Regions from separate parts of the Kitasatospora sp. NBC_01539 genome, predicted to be linked through region 2. Evidence: riboswitches for the same ligand, from Rfam matches in the RefSeq annotation. Region 2 holds a riboswitch; each other region holds the start of a gene.
What was found. A riboswitch is a leader RNA that binds a small molecule or an ion and turns the genes downstream of it on or off. The one in region 2 is predicted to bind cyclic di-AMP.
Positions count from the first base shown of each region.

Region 1: it holds a riboswitch for cyclic di-AMP, as region 2 does, so the genes downstream of both, OG335_RS17810 (M23 family metallopeptidase) here and OG335_RS29435 (transglycosylase family protein) in region 2, are expected to answer to the same signal.
Region 3: it holds a riboswitch for cyclic di-AMP, as region 2 does, so the genes downstream of both, OG335_RS24860 (peptidoglycan DD-metalloendopeptidase family protein) here and OG335_RS29435 (transglycosylase family protein) in region 2, are expected to answer to the same signal.

Region 1 covers NZ_CP109390.1:4,165,284-4,171,599, forward strand. The annotation lists gene OG335_RS17805 (hypothetical protein) at 264-1,154, shown strand; gene OG335_RS17810 (M23 family metallopeptidase) at 1,165-1,947, opposite strand; cyclic di-AMP (ydaO/yuaA leader) riboswitch at 1,959-2,119, opposite strand; gene OG335_RS17815 (YiaA/YiaB family inner membrane protein) at 2,343-2,633, shown strand; gene OG335_RS17820 (4-oxalocrotonate tautomerase family protein) at 2,662-2,892, opposite strand; gene OG335_RS17825 (hypothetical protein) at 3,072-3,242, shown strand; gene OG335_RS17830 (PaaI family thioesterase) at 3,438-3,863, shown strand; gene OG335_RS17835 (hypothetical protein) at 4,034-4,249, shown strand; gene OG335_RS17840 (ATP-binding protein) at 4,461-5,822, shown strand; gene OG335_RS17845 (roadblock/LC7 domain-containing protein) at 5,803-6,219, shown strand; gene OG335_RS17850 (DUF742 domain-containing protein) at 6,216-6,316, shown strand, end outside.
Region 2 covers NZ_CP109390.1:6,788,095-6,794,410, forward strand. The annotation lists gene OG335_RS29425 (LacI family DNA-binding transcriptional regulator) at 1-760, shown strand, start outside; gene OG335_RS29430 (hypothetical protein) at 928-1,128, opposite strand; gene OG335_RS29435 (transglycosylase family protein) at 1,623-2,807, opposite strand; cyclic di-AMP (ydaO/yuaA leader) riboswitch at 2,792-2,979, opposite strand; gene OG335_RS29440 (hypothetical protein) at 3,250-5,385, shown strand; gene OG335_RS29445 (hypothetical protein) at 5,694-6,316, opposite strand, start outside.
Region 3 covers NZ_CP109390.1:5,744,984-5,751,299, forward strand. The annotation lists gene OG335_RS24845 (PP2C family protein-serine/threonine phosphatase) at 1-424, shown strand, start outside; gene OG335_RS24850 (hypothetical protein) at 897-1,055, shown strand; gene OG335_RS24855 (DUF6348 family protein) at 1,095-1,880, opposite strand; cyclic di-AMP (ydaO/yuaA leader) riboswitch at 2,274-2,467, shown strand; gene OG335_RS24860 (peptidoglycan DD-metalloendopeptidase family protein) at 2,473-3,435, shown strand; gene OG335_RS24865 (hypothetical protein) at 3,711-3,977, shown strand; tRNA gene OG335_RS24870 (tRNA-Gly) at 4,427-4,500, opposite strand; tRNA gene OG335_RS24875 (tRNA-Pro) at 4,666-4,739, shown strand; gene tig (trigger factor) at 4,996-6,316, shown strand, end outside.

The DNA of each region.
Region 1 (6,316 bases), 2.6 Mb from region 2:
ACCCCCGTGCTGCGGACGGCCGCACCCGCTCGTCCCCCACCCGTCCCCTAAGACCGACCGGCGGTCTCCGGGTCGCCGAACACCGGGTGGAGGGCGGCGACGTCGTCCGGGGCGGGGGCGGAACCCGCGGACGGCGAGGCGGGGGCCCTCCGGGTGCACCGTGCGGACAGGGGCCGAGGTCATGGCGGCCGACCCTGCCCCGAGGGCGGCCGACAGGGCGGCCGGGCCGCGCGGCACGGGGCGCACCGGCTACCGTACGGGGCGTGGACGACGAAGACCTGCAGCTCATCCCCCGTACCCGCACCGAGGAGCTGCTCGCCTGGGCGGAGGCCGAGGGCCTGCCCCCGGTGCCGGAGGAGGCCGTACGGGCGGTGCTGACGCTGCTCGAACTGGGCGGCGCGCCGCTGCACGACGGCTGGCCCGAGCTGGGGTCGGCGGTGGTGGAGCAGTTGCTGCACGAGCGGCTCCACCTGTACGTGCAGCCCTGGGCGGAGCCGGAGGCGTACGGGGCGGCGGTGCGGCTGCTGATCGACCGTCAGCGGGCGGCGCGGCGGCTCAACGCGAAGCGGTGGGAGCGCCTGCACGCGGAGGCGGAGTGGCAGGGCGAGCTGCTGGGCACGCTGCTGCGCCGGCCGCAGCTGCTCACCTGGCCGCGGCTGTACACCCTGCTGCTGCAGGCCGACGGGGTGGAGACCGGCGACATCGACGCGGTGCGGGACTGGCTGGACGCGTTCCGCGCGCTGGAGCCGGAGGAGCGCGTCGCGGCGTACGCGGCACTGGTGGACGCCGGCACGCTGGACGCCATGGAGGACGCGGACGGCGGGCTCGGCTGGGGGCCGGCGCACCTGCTGGCGATCGGCATGGCCACGGACGGCGCGCGGCGGCTGCTGGAGTACGGGCTGATGCGGCGCAGCTACCGCAATCTGGCCGGGCTGACCGCGCTGGGCGAGCCGATGCCGCACGAGCTGTCGGGCGGGTTCGAGGAGTTCGAGCAGGTGGCGGAGGACGGCGCGCTGTGGCTGTGCGGCGACTGGACGCTGCCGGGCCTGCCGGAGTTGCTGCTGTGGGAGTACCCGGACCTGGCGCCGGAGCCGGGCACGGCCGAGCTGCAGGCCTATGCGGACGCCGCCCGGGACGAGCCGGGCGGCGTCTAGGCGGGGGCCGTTACGGCTGGACGCCGTGCGAGCGGAGCCAGCCGAGCGGGTCGATCGGTGCGCCGCCGCCGGGCCGTACCTCCAGGTGGAGCCTGGCGGTGGTGACGGTGCCGGTGGCGCCGACCGCGCCGAGGACGGCGCCGCGCTGGGCCTGGCCGCCGGTGGCGGCAAGGCGGGAGAGGTGGCAGTACCAGATCTCGGTGCCGTCGGGCAGGGTCTGGACGACGCGGTAGCCGTACGAGCCGGCCCAGCCGGCGGAGGTGACGGTGCCGGCCGCGACGGCGGTGACCGGGGTGCCTGCGGGCGCCTCGAAGTCGAGGCCGGTGTACAGGTGGGCCCAGGTGCTGGACTGGCCGTACGAGGTGCCGAGGGTGTAGCCGGTGGTGGGCAGCGCGAGCGCGGCGTCGTCGACGGCGGCCTGGGCGGCGCGGCGGGCCTCGGCCTCCTGTGCGGCGGCGAGCCGGGCGGCCTCGTCGGCGGCGGTGCGACGGGTGTCGGCCTGCTGCTGGATGCGGGCGGCGAGGGCGAGACCGGGGTCGGCGGCGGGGTCGGCGTCGGCCGCCTCGTCGGGCGCGGACACGGCGGGTTCGGCCGCGGCGGCGGGGCCTGCGGCGGCGGCGGTCAGGCCGGCGGCGCCGAAGGTGGCGGCCATGGTGGCCGTGACGCCGAACAGCGGGCTTGCACCCCTGGTCTGACGGGGCATCCGGTGGCGGGCCTGGTCGGCCTGCTCACGCGGGTGGTCGAGGAGCTGGGTGGCTGCGGCGGTGGGCTCCGCCGAGTGCGTCGACGCCACGGAGGCGCACTCCTTTCCTTCCCTCTCGCCGACCGGGTTAGCTGACGGGTTCGGAGCAGGAAGGTCTCCTACGGCTGGGCCTGGGCCCGGCCGATTCACCCCACGGAAAGTGGTTCCCCGGCTCCCGGGCCCACCGATGAAGGCAGACCGCGGGATTGAGCGACACGCGCACGGTGCCGAGTCGGTACGGCGTTGCCGACCGCGCTGCGTTATCAAACGTTAATGCTATGCCTGCCTTGATTCCAAGCGCCTGAGCCGGTTGATTCGTTCGGTCTACGCGAGGAATGGGCGATTTACGATGGTTTGTCGGAGAGGCGGTCACGGAGGGTGAACGAGCTGCGAAGCTGAGTACCCGTACTCATGCCGGTCGGACCCGCCTCCGGGACGCTGCCGTCATGAGCGCACCGATCCAGTCCCGCACCACGGCCGCCTACTACGCGCAGGCCGTCCTCTCGTTCGCCCTCGCGACGGCCGCCCTCGCGATCGGGATCGCCTACCTGCCGGTCGACGCGTGGATGCGCGCCTTCCTGGCCGTCGCCCTGCTGTACGTGATCACCTCGGCGTTCACGCTGGCGAAGGTCGTCCGCGACCGCCAGGACGCCGGCGCGATCACCTCCCGGGTCGACCAGGCCCGGCTCGACCGGCTGCTGGCCGAGCACGACCCGTTCAAGGTCGACGGCATCTGAGCCGGCGGGCACCCCGCCGGGCCGGCGCTCAGCCGGTGGCGCCGGTGGCTCCGCCGGGGCCGGCGGCCGCCCGGGCCCGGGCGGCGAGGGTCTCGCCGCCGATCGCCCAGTTCTCGGCGGGCACCTCCTCGATGGCCACCCAGACCTTGTCCGGGGCCAGGCCGGTGGCCCGGGCGTAGGCCTCGGTGAGGGCGCGGGCGATCTCGGCGCGCTGCTCCTCGGTGCGGCCGGCCAGCTGCTTGACGGTGATGAAGGGCACGGGGCCTCCCGGTTCGGTGGTGCGGCCGGTGCCGCCCGGTGGGCGGCGGACCACCGGCCGGGCGCACGGTACCGCAGGGCCCGCCGGAACCCCGCGGACGGGCCGCCCGGACACCCGCGCGGGCCGGGCCGTGACCCCCTGCCGTGCCGCGCGTTGTGCAGGGTATGAAGAAGCGCAGCATGCTCGCCTTTGCCTCCCTCGCCGTCGGCGTCGTCGCCTCGCTGACCGCACCCAGCGCCCACGCGGACGGGCAGCAGCACCGCATCGGCGACGCCAGGGCCGTGACCGGCAGCGAACTGCCCGACAGCGGCGCCGACGACCGGGCGGACGGCGACGCCGACCTCGTCTGACCCCCTCCCGCGGGCGCCCACGCCCGCCCCGGGGCCCGCACGGCCCCCACAGCACCGAGGCCCGCGCCGCCGCGCGGGCCTCGGTGCTTTCCGGCGTCCGGGGCGCCCTGCCGGCCGGGGCGAGGGTTGACGCCGGGCCGGTCGCCGACGGAGGGTGCAGGGAGCCCCGCCCGCACCGCGCACCTGGACCGCCGCATGGAAACGCTCACCGACCGACTCCGCAGCAACCTCACCGGTCAGCCGCTGCTGGCGACCCTCGGCGTCGAGATCGTCGAGCTGGCCCGCGGCCGGGTGGTGCTCGACCTGCCCGTCCGCCCCGAGGTGACCCAGCAGAACGGATTCGTCCACGCGGGCGCGATCTCCACCCTGGCGGACGCCGCGGCGGGCGCGGCCGCGCTCTCCCTGATGCCCGAGGGCAAGGACGTGCTGAGCGTCGAGTTCAAGCTCAACCTGCTCAGTCCCGGTGTCGGCGAGCGGCTGCGGGCGACCGGCACCGTCGTGCGCAGCGGACGGACCATCACCGTCGTGGGGGCCGAGATACGGTCGGTCACCGCCGGGGTTCCGGGCAAGGAGGTCGCGCTGCTGCAGGGCACGATGATCGCGGTCGACTCCGCTCCGTGACGGCGGGCCGGACGATCCGGGCGATCGGTACCGATTCGGGTGGGTTCCGAGACCGTCCCGTCTCCGAAACGCGACAAGAATTGCAGTCCTGCGGGGTAGGTGTCGCAGGGACGACACGAGCGCGGTCCGCCTCCGGCGGCATCCGGCAGGAACACGAAGGACGTGGAGAGATGACGCAGACGGCCCGGACGGCTCCACCCGCCACCGGATTCATCCCGGGACAGCGCCCGCCGACCGAGCCTCCGTCCGCCGGGTCCGGGGCGGTCCGGGCCGACGGTGTCGGCGCGACGCTCCGCCGGGCCTTCGCGGTGGCCCGCGGGCTGCGCGGGCTGCGGCCGGTGGCGGCGCGGTCTCCGGAGCCGTACGGCGAGGTCGACGGCCAGTGAGGGCGGCCCGCGGCCGGTGACCTCCGGGCGGACCGGCGGGTTCCGGTGCAGGTGGGAGGGGTCGTCCGGCTCCGGGACGGGGTGGTTGACCCGGCGTCGGAGTGACGGTCCGCCACCTGTCGGACAGGGTCCGTTGACGCGTGCAGCTCACCAATCCTGCGATCTGTTCACACTCTCGTAGGATCATCCTCTTAGAATTCGCCGCGTGACGATGACTCAGTGGTGCGCGGCGGCAGCCGTTGTCCTCGCCGTCCTCGCGGCGCTCACCGCCGCGCGCTACCGGGCCGTCGGGCTCACACTGCGCCGACGCCAGGCGCAGCAGCAGGACGAACTCGAAACCCTGCGCGGACAGCTGGCGTCCGAACTCGCCCGCAGCAGCGCCGAGCACGCCGCCGCCCGGCAGGAACAGGACGTCACCGCCGCCACCCAGCGCGCCTTCCTCAGCGTGGCGCGCCGCATCCTCGTCATGGCCCACGACCAGCAGGCCGGCCTCGACGAGATGGAACGCACCCACGACGACCCGGCCCTGCTCGAAGGCCTCCTCAAGGCCGACCACGCCGCCGCCCAGCAGGCCCGCCTCGCCCAGACCCTCGCGGTGCTCTGCGGCGCCCGCGCCGGACGCAACTGGCCCGAGCCCGTCTCCCTGGAGGACGTGGTGCGCGGCGCGCAGTCCCGCATCCTCCCGTTCCAGCGGGTCGTGGTGCGCAGCCGGCTGGAGACCGCGGTGATCGGCGCCGCCGCCGAGGCCCTCATCCACGCCGTCGCGGAGCTCCTCGACAACGCCACCCGCTACTCCCCGCCCAGCACCCAGGTCTTCGTCACCCTGCTCCCCGTGCACAACGGCGCCGTCGTCGAGATCGACGACGCCGGCGTCGGCATGCCCGAACAGGCCGTCGAGAAGGCCGCCGCGGCCCTCGCCGGAGGCGGCGGGCTGGAGGTGTCCCGGCTCGGCGAGGTGCCGCAGCTGGGCCTCGCCGCGGTCGGCCGGCTCGCCGAGCAGTACGGCTTCCGGGTCACGCTCAGCTCCGCCCCCTCGCCGTACGGCGGCGTGCGGATCGTCGTCCTGCTGCCCAGCGCCCTCCTCACCGACCCGCTGCCCGAGATGGGCGGCCCGGGCGCCCCGGACCCGTACGCCGCGGCCCGGCCGTCCGCGGACCGTCCGCGCGCCCACCGGCCGCTGCCCGGCGACACGGCCGCCGACCGCGCCGGCACCCGGCCGGACACCGTGGCCGCGGGCACCGCGGCAGCCGACGCGGCCGACGCGGACGAGGCCGCCACCACCGCACCGGACGGCGCCCTGCCGCGCCGGTCCAACCGCCGGAACGCCGCCCCCGCGGCCCCCCGGCCGGACACCGTGTCCGCCGCCGCCCCCGAGCCGCCGCGCTCGGCGCGGGAGGCACAGGCGTTCATGGCGCTCTTCCAGGCCGGCACCGCGAGCGGACGGTCGGCCGCCCCGCACCACCAGCCCCCCGGCACACCGGCCGAGCCCCCCACCGGGCCGGCCGGCACGCTCCCCGCCTCCCCCCAACAGCCCCTGCGGGCAGGAGACCCCAATGACCACCAGCAACCCTGACCTCGGCTGGCTCCTCAAGGACATCGCCACCGTGCCCGAGGTGCGGCACGCCGTCGTGGTGTCCAACGACGGCCTGGAGATCGGCCGCAGCTCCGACATCGGCCGCGACGACGCCGAACGGCTCGCGGCCGCCTGCTCCGGCCTGCAGTCGCTCGCCCGCGGCGTGGCCCAGGGCTTCGGCGGGCACACCAGCACCACCCGGCAGATCGTCGTCGAGTACGGCGGCGGCTACCTGTTCATCGTCGCCGCCGGTGCCGGCACGCACCTCGCCGTCATCACCGGCGAGGCCGTCGACGCGGGCCTCGTCGCCTACCAGATGCAGGTGCTGGTCGAGCGGATCGGCGCCCACCTGACGAGCCCGCCCCGGGTGGAGCAGCCGGCCGGGGACGTGCGATGAGCGGCCCCGTCCGGCCGTACGTCATCACCGGCGGCCGGAGCCGGCCCAGCCGCAACGTGCTCGCCCTGGAGAGCCTGGTCTCCACCGTGCCCGGCGC
Region 2 (6,316 bases):
CGGCTTCACGCCGGTCCTGTGCACCCAGACGCCCGGCGGCTCCACCGAGGACGAACTCGTGGAGATGCTGGTCGAACGCGGCGTGGCCGGCATCGTCTTCGTGTCCGGCCTGCACGCCGACACGACCGCCGACCACGACCGCTACAACAAGCTCATCGGCCGGCAGGTGCCGTTCGTGATGATCAACGGGTACAGCGAACGCATCGCCGCACCCTTCATCTCGCCGGACGACCGGGCCGCCATGTGGATGGCCGTCCAGCACCTGGTGGAGCTCGGCCACACCACCATCGGCCTCGCGGTCGGGCAGAAGCGGTACGTGCCCGTGCTCCGCAAGATCGAGGGCTTCACCGCGGCCGTCCGGGAACTCCTCGGACGCACGCCCGAGGAGGCCGAGAGCTTCGTCCACCACACGCTGTTCAGCGTGGAGGGCGGACACGCCGCGGCCGGCGCGCTCCTCGACAAGGGCTGCACCGCCATCGTCTGCGGAAGCGACATGATGGCGCTCGGTGCGATCCGGGCCGCCCGGCAGCGCGGACTCTCCGTGCCGCAGGACGTCTCGGTCGTCGGGTTCGACGACTCGCCGCTCATAGCGTTCACCGAGCCGCCGCTGACGACGATCCGGCAGCCCGTGGAGGCCATGGCCACCGCCGCGGTCGACGCCCTCCTGGAGGAGGTCGGCGGAAACCCGCCGCAGCGCGCCGAGTTCATGTTCCAGCCGGAGCTCGTCATGCGCGGCTCCACCGCGGCCGGCGGCCGCTGACTCCGTACCGCACACCAGGTACGCCGCACCACGCACGCCGCACCACGCACCGCACACCACGTACGGCAACGCCGACGGCCCCGGAGAGACCGCTCTCCGGGGCCGTCGGCGTTGCCGTACGTGGTGCGGGGGCCCCGCGGGGCCCGTGCGGGCCGCACGGGCCCCGCTCAGCCCTCCTCCGGCCCCCGCTGCGGCCGGGCGGTGCGGTGCGCGTCGGCGGGGTCCCCGGTACGGGCCTCGGTGCGCCGTCCGCGCGCCAGGTAGTCACGGACGATCAGCTCGACGGCGTCCTGCGGGTTGCCGGAGCCGGACAGCAGCATCACCTCGATCGCCAGATCGGCGTCCAGGGTGACGGTGACCTTCGCCATGGCGGTGCTCCTCAACTCCGGGGAGCAGCAGCTTAGACCGACCGGCAGTAGGGCCCGTGGCGTCGCGGCACCGGGGCACGCGCTTCGCCGCGTTGTCGTCGGTCGCCGCAGCTCCGCTGCCGCTCTCTCCTCCGCCGCTCTCTCCTCCGCCTTGCGATGCACGCACCCCAGCACCGCTCCTTGACCCACGTTCCCTATCGCCGGTCGGTCTTGAGGGCTCCGGGGAGCGGAGTCGCGAGTTCTGTCGGAGTCCGGAGGTCGGACGGCGAAGGTCGGACGTCGGAGGTCGGTGCAGCGGGTGCTCGGTGTGCGGCCCGGGCGGGCGGGCCTCCCTGCCCACCCGCCCGGGCCGCACCCGGGCGTGCCGGACGGACCGGGCCCGGCGGATCCGCCGGGCGGTCCGTCGGCACGCCGAGGCCGTCCGCCGGCCCGCCCCCCTGTGCAAGGGGCGGGCCGACCGGACGGCGGTCGGGAACCGACGGTCTGCCGTGAGGTCAGATCCGGCCGGCGAAGTCCGGCGCCCAGTTGGCGACGGTCTGGGTGCGGACGCCCGCGCTCGGGTTGGCCGCCTCGACGTACTTGCCGTCGCCGACGTACATGCCGACGTGGTAGACACCGGAGTTGGCGCCGTTGTTGGACCAGAACAGCAGGTCGCCCGGCTGCAGGTTGTCCAGCGAGACGCGGGTGGAGAAGTCGGCCTGGTCGGCGGCGACGCGCGGGATCGCGATGCCGGCGGCCTTGTACGCGGCCTGGGTCAGGCCGGAGCAGTCCCAGCCGCCGTTGCCGGTGCCGCCGTAGATGTAGGCCTGGCCGACCTTGGAGAGGGCGAAGTCGACCGCGGCGGCCTTGGAGCCGGTGGCGGCCTGGGCCGGGGCGGCCGTGGTCGCGGCGGCGGTGGTGGCCGTGGTGGTGGTCGCGGTCTTCGCGGGGGTCGAGGTCTGCGCGGAGGCGGAGGCGCCCAGCGACAGCTTCTGGCCCGGGTAGATCGAGTGCGGGCCCTGGGTCAGGACCGACTTGTTGATCTCGTAGAGCTTCTGCCAGCCGCCCTGCACGTGGTTGTGGTCGGCGATGGTGGAGAGCCAGTCGCCGGCCTTCACGGTGTAGGTGGCGCCGGTGCGGTGGCCCCAGGACTGCTTGCCCTGCCAGGACGTGCCGCCCTGCGAGGTGCCGGAGGCGGTCGACCCGGTGCCGGTGCTCGGGGTCGTGGCGGCCGGGGTGCTCGGGGTGCTGGGGGTGGCCGCCGGGGTGCTCGGCGCGGTGGTGGCGGAGCCACCGGTGCTGATCTCGGGCGCGGGGCCGCCCTTGGTCAGACCGGCCTGGACGGAGCAGACGGGCCAGGCGCCGGGGCCCTGGACGGCCAGCACCTTCTCGGCCGTGGCGATCTGCTGGTCCTTGGTGGCGAGGTCGGCGCGGGACGCGTACGACGTGCCGCCGAACTCGGCCCAGGTGCTGTTGGTGAACTGCAGGCCGCCGTAGAAGCCGTTGCCGGTGTTGATGTGCCAGTCGCCGGAGGACTCGCACTGGGCGACCTTGTCCCAGGTGGCGACCGAGGCGGCGGAGGCGGTGCCGGCGGTGAGGCACGGGATCGAGAGGCCGATGCCGACGACGCCGGTGGTGGCGAGGATGCGGCGGCTGCGCTTGGAGTTGATGGACAGCATGAAGGAGCGTTCCTCTCCCACGCCTGCGAGGTGAGCTGTCGGATTCGGGCTGGAGTTGCCCGGCCGCACGTGCGGGCACGTCGAATGGACGTTTCTGCGCGTGCGGCTTCACCCCAAGCCGGGGAACGGCGCTGGACCGTTCCCTGGCGACTTACCTGGTTCCCCCGCCCCTGCCGAAGTGCGTTTCGCTTTGCCAGTCGGACCGCCGGCAGGACTCGGCGTTCGGGCCAACTGGGTCCGTGTGACCACGAACGTGGGAGGACATTAGGCAGAGATAAGTTCAAACTGCAAACATGTGTGATGCCGATCACAGTTGATCTTGTATGAATTCATGATCGATTATCCGGCGCCATTCCGGTCGCCTTCGGCCGCTTTCGCGCAAACCCCTTGGGTCGAAACGGGCTTGTTTATGCTTCAGGCGTCGGGGCCCCGGGCGGCGGCCCGGGGAGGGGTTTCACCGATCATGGAACACGACGAGCGCATGCCGGCGGCACCGGGACGGCCCGCCTCCCACCGCCGGGCCGGCCCCCGGGTCGGCCGCCGGCGGATGCTCGGCTGGACGGCGGTCTCCGTCGTCGCGGCGGCCGTCGGCGGCGGCGCGCTGCTGCGCCGCCCGGCGGCCGGCGGGGCCGGGCCGGTGGCCCGCGCGGTGACCCCCTCCGGTGCCACCCAGGCGGCCGTGGCCGGGCATTCGCACAGTGCGCCGCCCCCGGAGAGCCCGACGCCCTCCCCGCTCGACCTGACGGGCCGCCGGTGGTCCGACGCGGGCGGCTGGGGCGGTGCCGTGCCGGGCCCGCGGACGGCGGTGCGCATCGCCGACCGCGTGCTGCTCGACACCGACGCCGCCGTGGCCTCGCTGCTCGTCGAGCCGGGCGGCTCGCTGGTCTTCGCGCCCGGCAGCAGCGTGACGCTGGCGTCCGCCGGCAACGTCGAGGTCCGCGGCACCCTCGCCCTGGTGCCGGACGACGGGGCGGTGCACACCCTGCGCTTCCCGTCGGTCGGTGAACGAACCTTCGTCGGGGGCGGGATGGGGGTGGTCGGCGCGGACACCGGCCTCTGGGTCACCGGCGCCGGACGCCTGCGCCTGGACGGTGCCGCCAAGACCGCGTGGGTGCGCGCCGCCCGTCCGCTGAAGGCCGGCGACACCGCCCTGGAGCTCGCGGCCGTGCCCGCCGGATGGCGCGCGGGCGACGAGCTGGCCGTCGCCCCGACGGGCCCCCCGTCCGAGGACGGCTTCTCCACCCGGTACGATCTGTGCACGATCCGACGGGTCGACGGCCGCACCGTCACCCTCGCGGAACCGCTGGCGCACGCCCATCCCCGGGTCGCCGTGGGCGGTGGCGTGACGGCGGGCGCCGAGGTGCTCAACCTGACGCGCAGCGTACGGATCGAGGGCACCGCCAAGGGCCGCGCGCACGTCCACCTCACGAGTTCCCGGCAGGCCGAGATCCGGCACGCCGCACTGCGCTGGCTCGGCCCGCGCCGCGCCGGCAAGGAGCGCTGGAACGGCGCGCCCGTCACCGAGCCCGTGCTCGGGCGCTACGGCCTGCACTTCCACATGCTCGCCGACTCCTCGCGCGGCACCGTCGTCGAGGGCGTCGTCGTCCGCGACACGGGCAGCCACGCCTTCGTGCCGCACGCCAGCCACGGCATCACCTTCCGCAGCTGCATCAGCCACGACACGTGGGAGGACGCCTACTGGTGGGACGGGCCGACGGACACCCGCACCCCGCAGACACCGTCCGACGACATCGTCTACGAGTCCTGCGTGGCCTCGCGCACCGTCTACGAACCCGCCCCGCGCGGCTACCGGCTGACCGGCTTCGCCCTGGGCGCCGGCACGGGCGGCATCGCCCGCGACTGCGTGGCGGTCGGCGTGCAGGGCGCCGAGGGGGCGTCCGGCTTCGAGTGGCCGGAGACCAGCGAAGGCGTGTGGACCTTCGAACGCTGCCTGGCCCACAACAACCTGCAGAACGGCATCTTCGTCTGGCTGAACGCCCGGCACCACCACACCGTCACGCAGTTCGTGGCGTACCACAACGGCGGATCGGGCATCGAGCACGGCGCCTACCTCAACGACTTCGACTACACGTCCGGCGTGCTGTACGGCAACGCCGCCGCGGGCGTCACCGTGCACGCACTCGGACGCGACGCCGGCACCGTTTTCGACGGCCTGCTCGTCGACGCCGCCGGGCAGTCCGACCACGCGATCGTCACCGCCAAGCACCAGCTCGCCGGTACGACGGTGACGATCGGGCGGTGCCGGCTGACGGGCTATCGCAAGGTCGGCATCGCCTTCCGCGCCACCGCGGACGGACAGCCGGACGACATCGCGGTGCTCGACTGCAGCTTCGACGGCAAGCCCGGCGGGACCGAGGTCTGGCTCGACCCGGACTCGCCGCCGCCCACCAGGATCGTGCTGCGCAGGGCGGGGGAGCGGCAGGCGGTCCGGCTGACCAAGCCGGCCGCGGGCGCCGCCGCAGGGCCGTGGAACGCCGCGACGGCACCGGTCGACGTCGACGGTCAGCCACGGGCCGTCGCGGTGCCTGCGATCCGGCTCAAGGACGTCGCGGCGCCGACCTCCCGGCTGCCGGCCTGACCCCGGCCCGGCTGCGGCCGGGGATGGCCTGGCAGGGGCCTGACAAGGGCCTGGCGTCGACTGCCGCGGTGTCCGGCGTGTCCGGGCGGGTGTCCGGCGGGGGAGCCCGGCCGGCGGCCGTTGTGGGGCGTTCGTGCGGGGCGCGGTGCCGTGGGTGCGGTGGCGGGGTCTTCGTGGGGTGTTCATGCGGGGCGTTCACGCGGGGGCGGTCGGGGAACGCCCGAGGGGCCCCGGCATCGGCCGGGGCCCCTCGTCGTTCGTCGAATGCCGGCCCGGGGGTCGGCGTCGCCGGTCGCCCGGCGGCTCTCTCAGTGCTCGGCGGCGGGCTCCTCGGCCTCGTCCTGCTCCTCGGCGTACACCGGGGCGGGCAGCACGGCGAGGTAGGTGGAGGCGATCAGCTGACCGACGGTCGGGTAGGCGCCCAGCGGCGCGGCGCTCGGGCAGCCGGTCTCCTCGGCCGCGGTGGCGAGCAGCTCGGCGTCGGCCTCCGGGCCGATCACGAGCGGGGCCAGCGCCGGTCGCTCGGAACCGGTCGCCCGGAGGTGCTCGACCGCGGCGGCCACCGAGCCCGGCACGTCGAGGGCGGCGGCCACCACGGGCACGGCGAGCCGTGCCGCGAGGAGCACGCCGGTGATCCCGGCGGCGGCAGCGGCGTCCTCGCCGCCGGTGACGGTCAGCACGACGCCGTCCGCGGCCGTGGCGATGGCGAAGAGCCGGGCGCGGTCGGCGCGGGCCAGGTTGGCCTCGGAGAGGCGTACGTGGACGGCCTCGGCCAGCAGCGGGTGCGGGCCGAGCGGATCGGTCACGGAGGCGCCCGTGGCGGCGGCCAGCTCGTGCAGCTCCGTCAGGAAGCCGTGCGGTCCGGGGACCAGCGGCACGATGACCGGCGGCGGCGCGTTGTTGCCGGCCGCGATGGCGAGGAGGCCGGCCA
Region 3 (6,316 bases), 1.0 Mb from region 2:
CGGCTACCTGCTGCGCCAGGACTGGGCGGAGGGCTTCGCGACCGCCGTCCACCTCGTGCTCGACCTCGACACCGGGCAGTACGAACTCCTGTCGGCGGGACACCTGCCGGGCATGCAGCGCCTCGGCGGTGCGGGGCGCTGGGACGTCAAGGAGTCGCAGGAGGGGCCGCTCCTCGGCATCTACGACGGTGCGAAGTTCGAGGCGGTGCGCGGCCAGCTCGACCGCGGCGACCTCCTGATGCTCTGCACCGACGGCATGGTCGAGATCCCCGGGCGGGACCTCTCCGAGGGCATGGACCGGCTGATGGGCGAGGCCGACCGGCTGGTGGTGAAGGGCTTCCGCGGTGCGGCCGGCCGGCTCATCGAGACGGTCGCCAAGGACGTCAACGACGACCGCGCCGTGCTGCTGGTGTGGCGGCAGTAGCGCCTGTCAACCCCTGGGAGGTGATCTTCGGCCATTCTGGCGGAGCCTCCCCCGGATGGATCACACCGCCCGGGCCTGCCCGTAGGCCGATTCGGCGTGTTCATCCGACCCCCGCGGACGGTTCGTCAGAAGGCTTCCGCTATCGTCTCGGTCGGCGGAAATTCGTCTCACATGGCAGGATCCGGGCCCCGTGCTTCCGGCAAGTCCTTTACGCAGGCAGCACGAACGACCACACTGAGTCCGGGTGGGCTGGTCGAAGCTCGGGGGATGGGGGGCGGCACGTGCGGCAGGCAACAGGCGGTCGGGTCCCGCAGGGCACCTCCATGGCGACGGGATCGGCCGACTCGTGCCAGGGACGGTCGGCGCAGGCCGCGGTCCGGCTTCGACACGGGGTTCCAGCAAGAACCCCCGCCACAGATTGAGGAAGTGAGTCCGGGTGGCCTTCTCCGTCTCCGCGTTGTTCCTGTTCGGCGTGATCGTCGTGATCTTCATCCGCAACAAGCAGCTGAAGACCAGTCACGCGATCCTCGCAGCACTCTTCGGCTTCATGGTGAGCCAGTCCACGGCGGCCAAGCCGATCCAGGACTTCCTCAGCCAGCTCGCGAAGACGATCTCCTCCGTGGCCAGCTGACCGCAGCGCCGACCCGGCCGCCGCTTCCGCGCGGCCAGGTCAGCGCCCCGGCCTCGCCTGCCGCCAGCGCGCGAGCAGGCCGCGCCGCAGCACCCCCGGGCCGCCCTGTGTCGCCCCGGGGGCCGGAGCCGAACCGGCGGGCACCGCCTGCGCCTCCTGCTCGTCGGGGACCAGCAGGACGAACAGCCGTGCCCAGCACAGGCGTTCGCCGCGCGGCCAGCCGAGGGCGCGCAGCGCGGCCGAGGCCGGGTCCGACACGGCGCCGTCGACCCGCACCTCGGCGACCTCCTCACCGGCCCGGCCGCCGAGGAACACCTTCACCCCGGTGACCCCGGTCGGCGACAGCCCCGGGCGCAGGGCGTCCGCCAGCGCGGGCAGCAGCCGGTTGTCGGCCAGCCACTCCGCCAGCCGGTCGCTCCCGAAACCGAACACCGCCGCCGGGCCCTGCACCGCGTGCCACCCGGGCAGCTCCACGGGCCGCACGTGGTCGCCGTGCTCGCCGCGGCGCTCCTGCATCTCCACCACGGCGGCCGCGGTGGTCGTCGCCCACATGCGCACGGCGCTGTCGAGCTTCTCCTCCTCCGTGCGGCCGCGCCCGGCGGTGCAGTCCCAGATCACCGGACCGTCCGCCTGCCCCAGCCGCAGGACGAAGCCCAGGTCGACGTGGCCGGCGGAGCCGTCCTCGCCCGGGTGCTCGCGGACCGCCACCGCCGTCGTGCCGGGCCCGCGCAGCACGCGGCCGTCCACCGTGAACCGCTGCCCGTACCGGGCCATCTCCCGGATCACGCTGCGCTGGACCGTCTCCAGCCTGGCCTGCGCCCGCAAGAGGGCTCCTCGCTCGAAAAGGGGTCGAACATCGCTCGCGAGCGAGGCTATCGGCCGGGCGCCCGCCCGGTGACACCGGTCCGCGGGCGCGGTTGCCCTGACGTCCGGTGAACCCGGAAAAGGGCCTCCGGGAGGCTCTCGTGACCAGGGTCACCGGGCCGTGCATGATCCGTGCCCCGCCGCGACCGGCCGGCCACGCGGGGTGCGGAATCTCCCGCGCGGACATGATCCGGATACGCACGGTCACTGCGGCGACTGCGCTACGCCCACCTCGCCCCGGCGGAGAGTGACCGCCCGGAGGGCCCCTGACGGCCCCTCGGAGGGGGCGGCTTGCCAGCGGAGCGGTCCATAGGTTTTTCTCATGGTCTGCCCGGCCACCGACCGGGCGGGCCACCGGGCGGAACGCCGAGTCCTGCCGCTGCCCGGGGTCACGCACCATCTGTGCACGGCAGGAGCGGGGGACCCAAGGTAAGTGCCGCGTCCGGTAGTTCCGGGACGGCTTGGGGTGAAGTCGCGTCATTTTCCGCGACCGGGCGATCTCCCCGCCCGAACCCGACAGCTCACCTCGTAGGCGTAGGAGAGGAACAACTCCATGTCCGTTCTGGGCACCCGTCTGTCCCGCGTCGCCGTCGCCACCGGTGTGGCCGCCGCTGCGATCGCCATCCCCGTCACCGCTGCCAGCGCCCACAGCGCCGGCACCCCGGCCGCGGCCCCCGTCGCCGCCGTTCAGGCCGCGGCCCCGGCCGCCGCTCCGGCGCAGGCCGCCTCGTACCAGGTCGTCCACGGCGACACCCTGTCCAAGATCGCCGGTGCGCAGCACGTCGACGGCGGCTGGAAGAAGCTGTACGACGACAACCGCCAGGTCATCGGCGGCAACCCGAACCTCATCCTCCCGGGCCAGAAGCTCTCCGTCTCCGGTCAGGCCGCCGCGGCCGCGCCGCAGGCCGAGACCAAGAAGGCCGACTCGGCTGCGGCCTCCCGCTCCGAGCACCGCGCCCCGGTCGCGAGCACCCCGAAGCCGGCTGCCCCGACCACCGAGGCCGCCAAGCCCGCCGCGCCCAAGACCGAGGCCGCGAAGCCCGCCGCGCCCAAGACCGAGGCCGCGAAGCCCGCCGCCCCGACCACCGAGGCCAAGGCGCCCGCCGCCGCCTCGGGTTACGTCGCGCCGGTCTCCTCCGGCCTCGGCACCCCGTACCACAAGGCCGGTTCCAACTGGTCCAGCGGCTACCACACCGGCGTCGACTTCGCGGTCAGCACCGGCACCTCGATCCACGCCATCGCGGCGGGCACCGTCGTCGAGGCCGGCTGGGGCGGCGCCTACGGCAACAACGTCGTCATCAAGCACGCCGACGGCAAGTACTCCCAGTACGCGCACTTCTCGGCGCTGAAGGTCTCGGTCGGCCAGACCGTCACCGCCGGCCAGGTCATCGGCCTCTCCGGTGCCACCGGCAACGTGACCGGCCCGCACCTGCACTTCGAGGTCCGCACCACCCCGTCGTACGGCTCGGACATCGACCCGGTGGCGTACCTCGCCGCCCACGGCGTCCGCGTCTGACGCACCCCGCGCCACCCGAAGGCCCGGCCGGAGATCCACGGATCCCCGGCCGGGCCTCGGCCTTTCCCGTCCGCCTTTCCCGTCCGCCTTTCCCGCGCCGGCTCCTCCCGCGCCGGCTCCTCCCGCGCCGGCTCCTCCGCGCGGCCTCCTCCCGCGTCGGGGCGTGCGGCGTCAACACGCCACCGACCGGCCGAACGTCCCCGGAGCCGCGTCCCCTTCCTTCTACTGTCGCAGCCACGACAAACCCCGTCGTGGAACGTGGAAGGGAACCCCTCATGACCCGAGCACTCCGCCGCGCCGCCGTTCTCCTGGCCGTCACCGGAGCCGTCTGCCTGCCGGCCGCGTCCGCGGTCGCCGACAGCGACGACTTCAACCCGACGATCGTGATCGGCAACCACAACCAGCTCGCGGGCGACGACATCTTCAACGCCGGCCAGGACAACACCGTGGGTTCCAACGACGGCGGCTCCGACTCCGCCCGCGCGGGCATGCTCGACACCGACGTGTACGCCTCCCGCGTGGTCCGTCACTACCTGGGCTGACCTCGGCCGCGGCACGGCAACGGCCCCGGGCCGGCGGTTCACCCGCCGGCCCGGGGCCGTCTCCGTCGGGCCGTCTCCGTCGGGCCGTCTCCGTCGGGCCGTCTCCGTCGGGCCGTCTCCGTCGGGCCGTCTCCGTCGGGCCGTCTCCGTCGGGCCGTGCCCGGCGGGTCCGGCCGGGTCCGGGGAGCGTCACCCGTCCCGGGGACGGGTGACGGGAACCGGCGGCAGACCGTGTGACCGCGCGTACGCCGGGGGTGCAACGGCGTCCCCGCCCGCCGGTGCGGCCTCCCGCGCGCCCCGGTGCTCCTGGGAGAAGGAGAGGAGCCGGGGCGGGACCGCGGCCGGTCCGACCTGGCGCTGGCACGGACCGGCCGCGCCGCCCTGACGGGCCCTCGAACGACGACGGCCCCAGCTCCGCGATCATGTCGCTGAGCTGGGGCCGGGACGGATGGAGCGGGCGACGAGAATCGAACTCGCGTGGCCAGTTTGGAAGACTGGGGCTCTACCATTGAGCTACGCCCGCACACGTGCGTTGACGGCACGTCGCCCCGGGGCCGGGGTCGGCCGCGAGGACGTTGGCCAGCCTACCTGGTCGGGTCGGCGAAATGCACACCGCTTTCGCCCGGGCGGGCTCCGATATTTGCGCGGAGGGGCCCCGGACCGGCGTGTACTCTTCCTCTCGGCACTACGGGGTGTGGCGCAGTTTGGTAGCGCGTCCGCTTTGGGAGCGGAAGGCCGTCGGTTCGAATCCGGCCACCCCGACAGTTTCGGCAGGGTCTCGTCAGGCGGGCGGGGCCCTGTTGCTTTCGTGGTACCGGTAGGATGGACCGCTGGCGGTGGTGCCTGTGGCGATTACACGGACCGCGACCGCCCGAGGGCGAGGAGTCACGCTCACCGTCCACCCCCCGTACGGGAGATGCAGCCCCAACCGCCCATCGCCCGTCTCGCCCGATCGGCCTTCCGGCCGACGACCTCGGGCGGAGACAACCTGACCGCAAGCCCAATAGGAGACCTAACCGTGAAGAGCGCCGTCGAGACTCTGAACCCGACCCGGGTTCGACTCACCGTCGAGGTGCCCTTCGAGGAGCTCAAGCCCAGCCTCGACGCGGCGTACAAGAAGATCAACCAGCAGGTCTCGGTCCCGGGCTTCCGCAAGGGCAAGATTCCGGCTCGTGTCATCGACCAGCGCTTCGGCCGTGCCGCCGTGCTGGAGGAGGCGGTGAACGACGCCCTGCCGCGCTTCTACACGCAGGCCGTCGACGAGATCAAGATCGACGTCCTCGGCCAGCCCGACATCACGGACATCGAGGGTGTCGAGCGGATCGCCGACGGTGGTGACCTCAAGTTCACCGCCGAGGTCGACGTCCGCCCCGAGATCACGCTGCCGGACTTCTCGGAGATCTCCGTCACCGTCGACGCCATCGAGGTGTCGGACGAGGACGTCGCCAAGTCGCTGGAGCAGCTCCGCGAGCGCTTCTCCTCCGTCAAGGACGTCGAGCGCGCCGCCGCCGAGGGCGACGTCGTAGTCGTCGACCTGGAGGCCAAGGTCGACGGTGAGGTGCCGGAGGACGGCACCGCCACCGGCGTGAGCTACGAGATCGGCTCCGGCCGCCTGCTGGACGGCATCGACGAGGCCGTCGTCGGCCTGTCGGCCGGCGAGTCCAAGACCTTCACCACCGAGCTCAAGGGTGGCACCGAGGCCGGCAAGGAGTCGGAGGTCACCGTCACCGTGACCGCCGTCCAGGAGAAGGAGCTCCCCGAGCTGGACGACGAGTTCGCCCAGCTGGCGAGCGAGTTCGACACGCTGGAGGAGCTGAAGGCCGACTCCACCAAGCGCCTGGAGCGCATGAAGGAGTTCGACCAGGCCACCCAGGCCCAGGAGAAGGTCCTCGACGAGCTGCTGACCCGGGTGGAGATGGAGTACCCGGAGAAGCTCCTCAAGGACGAGGTCGAGACCCGCAAGCACAACCTGGAGCACCACCAGCTGGAGCCGATGGGCCTGACCATCGAGGCCTACCTGGCCACCCAGGACAAGTCCGTCGAGGACTACGAGCAGGAGACCGCGGACCAGGCGAAGAAGGGCATCAAGACCCAGTTCGTCCTGGACGAGATCGTGGCCAAGCAGGAGCTCAACGTCTCCCAGGAGGAGCTGACCGAGCACCTCATCCGCCGTGCCGCCGGCTCGGGTCTCACCCCGGACCAGTTCGCGCAGCAGATCGTCCAGGGCGGTCAGGTTCCGCTGCTGGTCGGCGAGGTCGCCCGTGGCAAGGCGCTGGCGCTGGTCGTCGAGGCCGCCAAGGTGACCGACAGCAACGGTGAGGCCGTCTCCTTCGAGGACG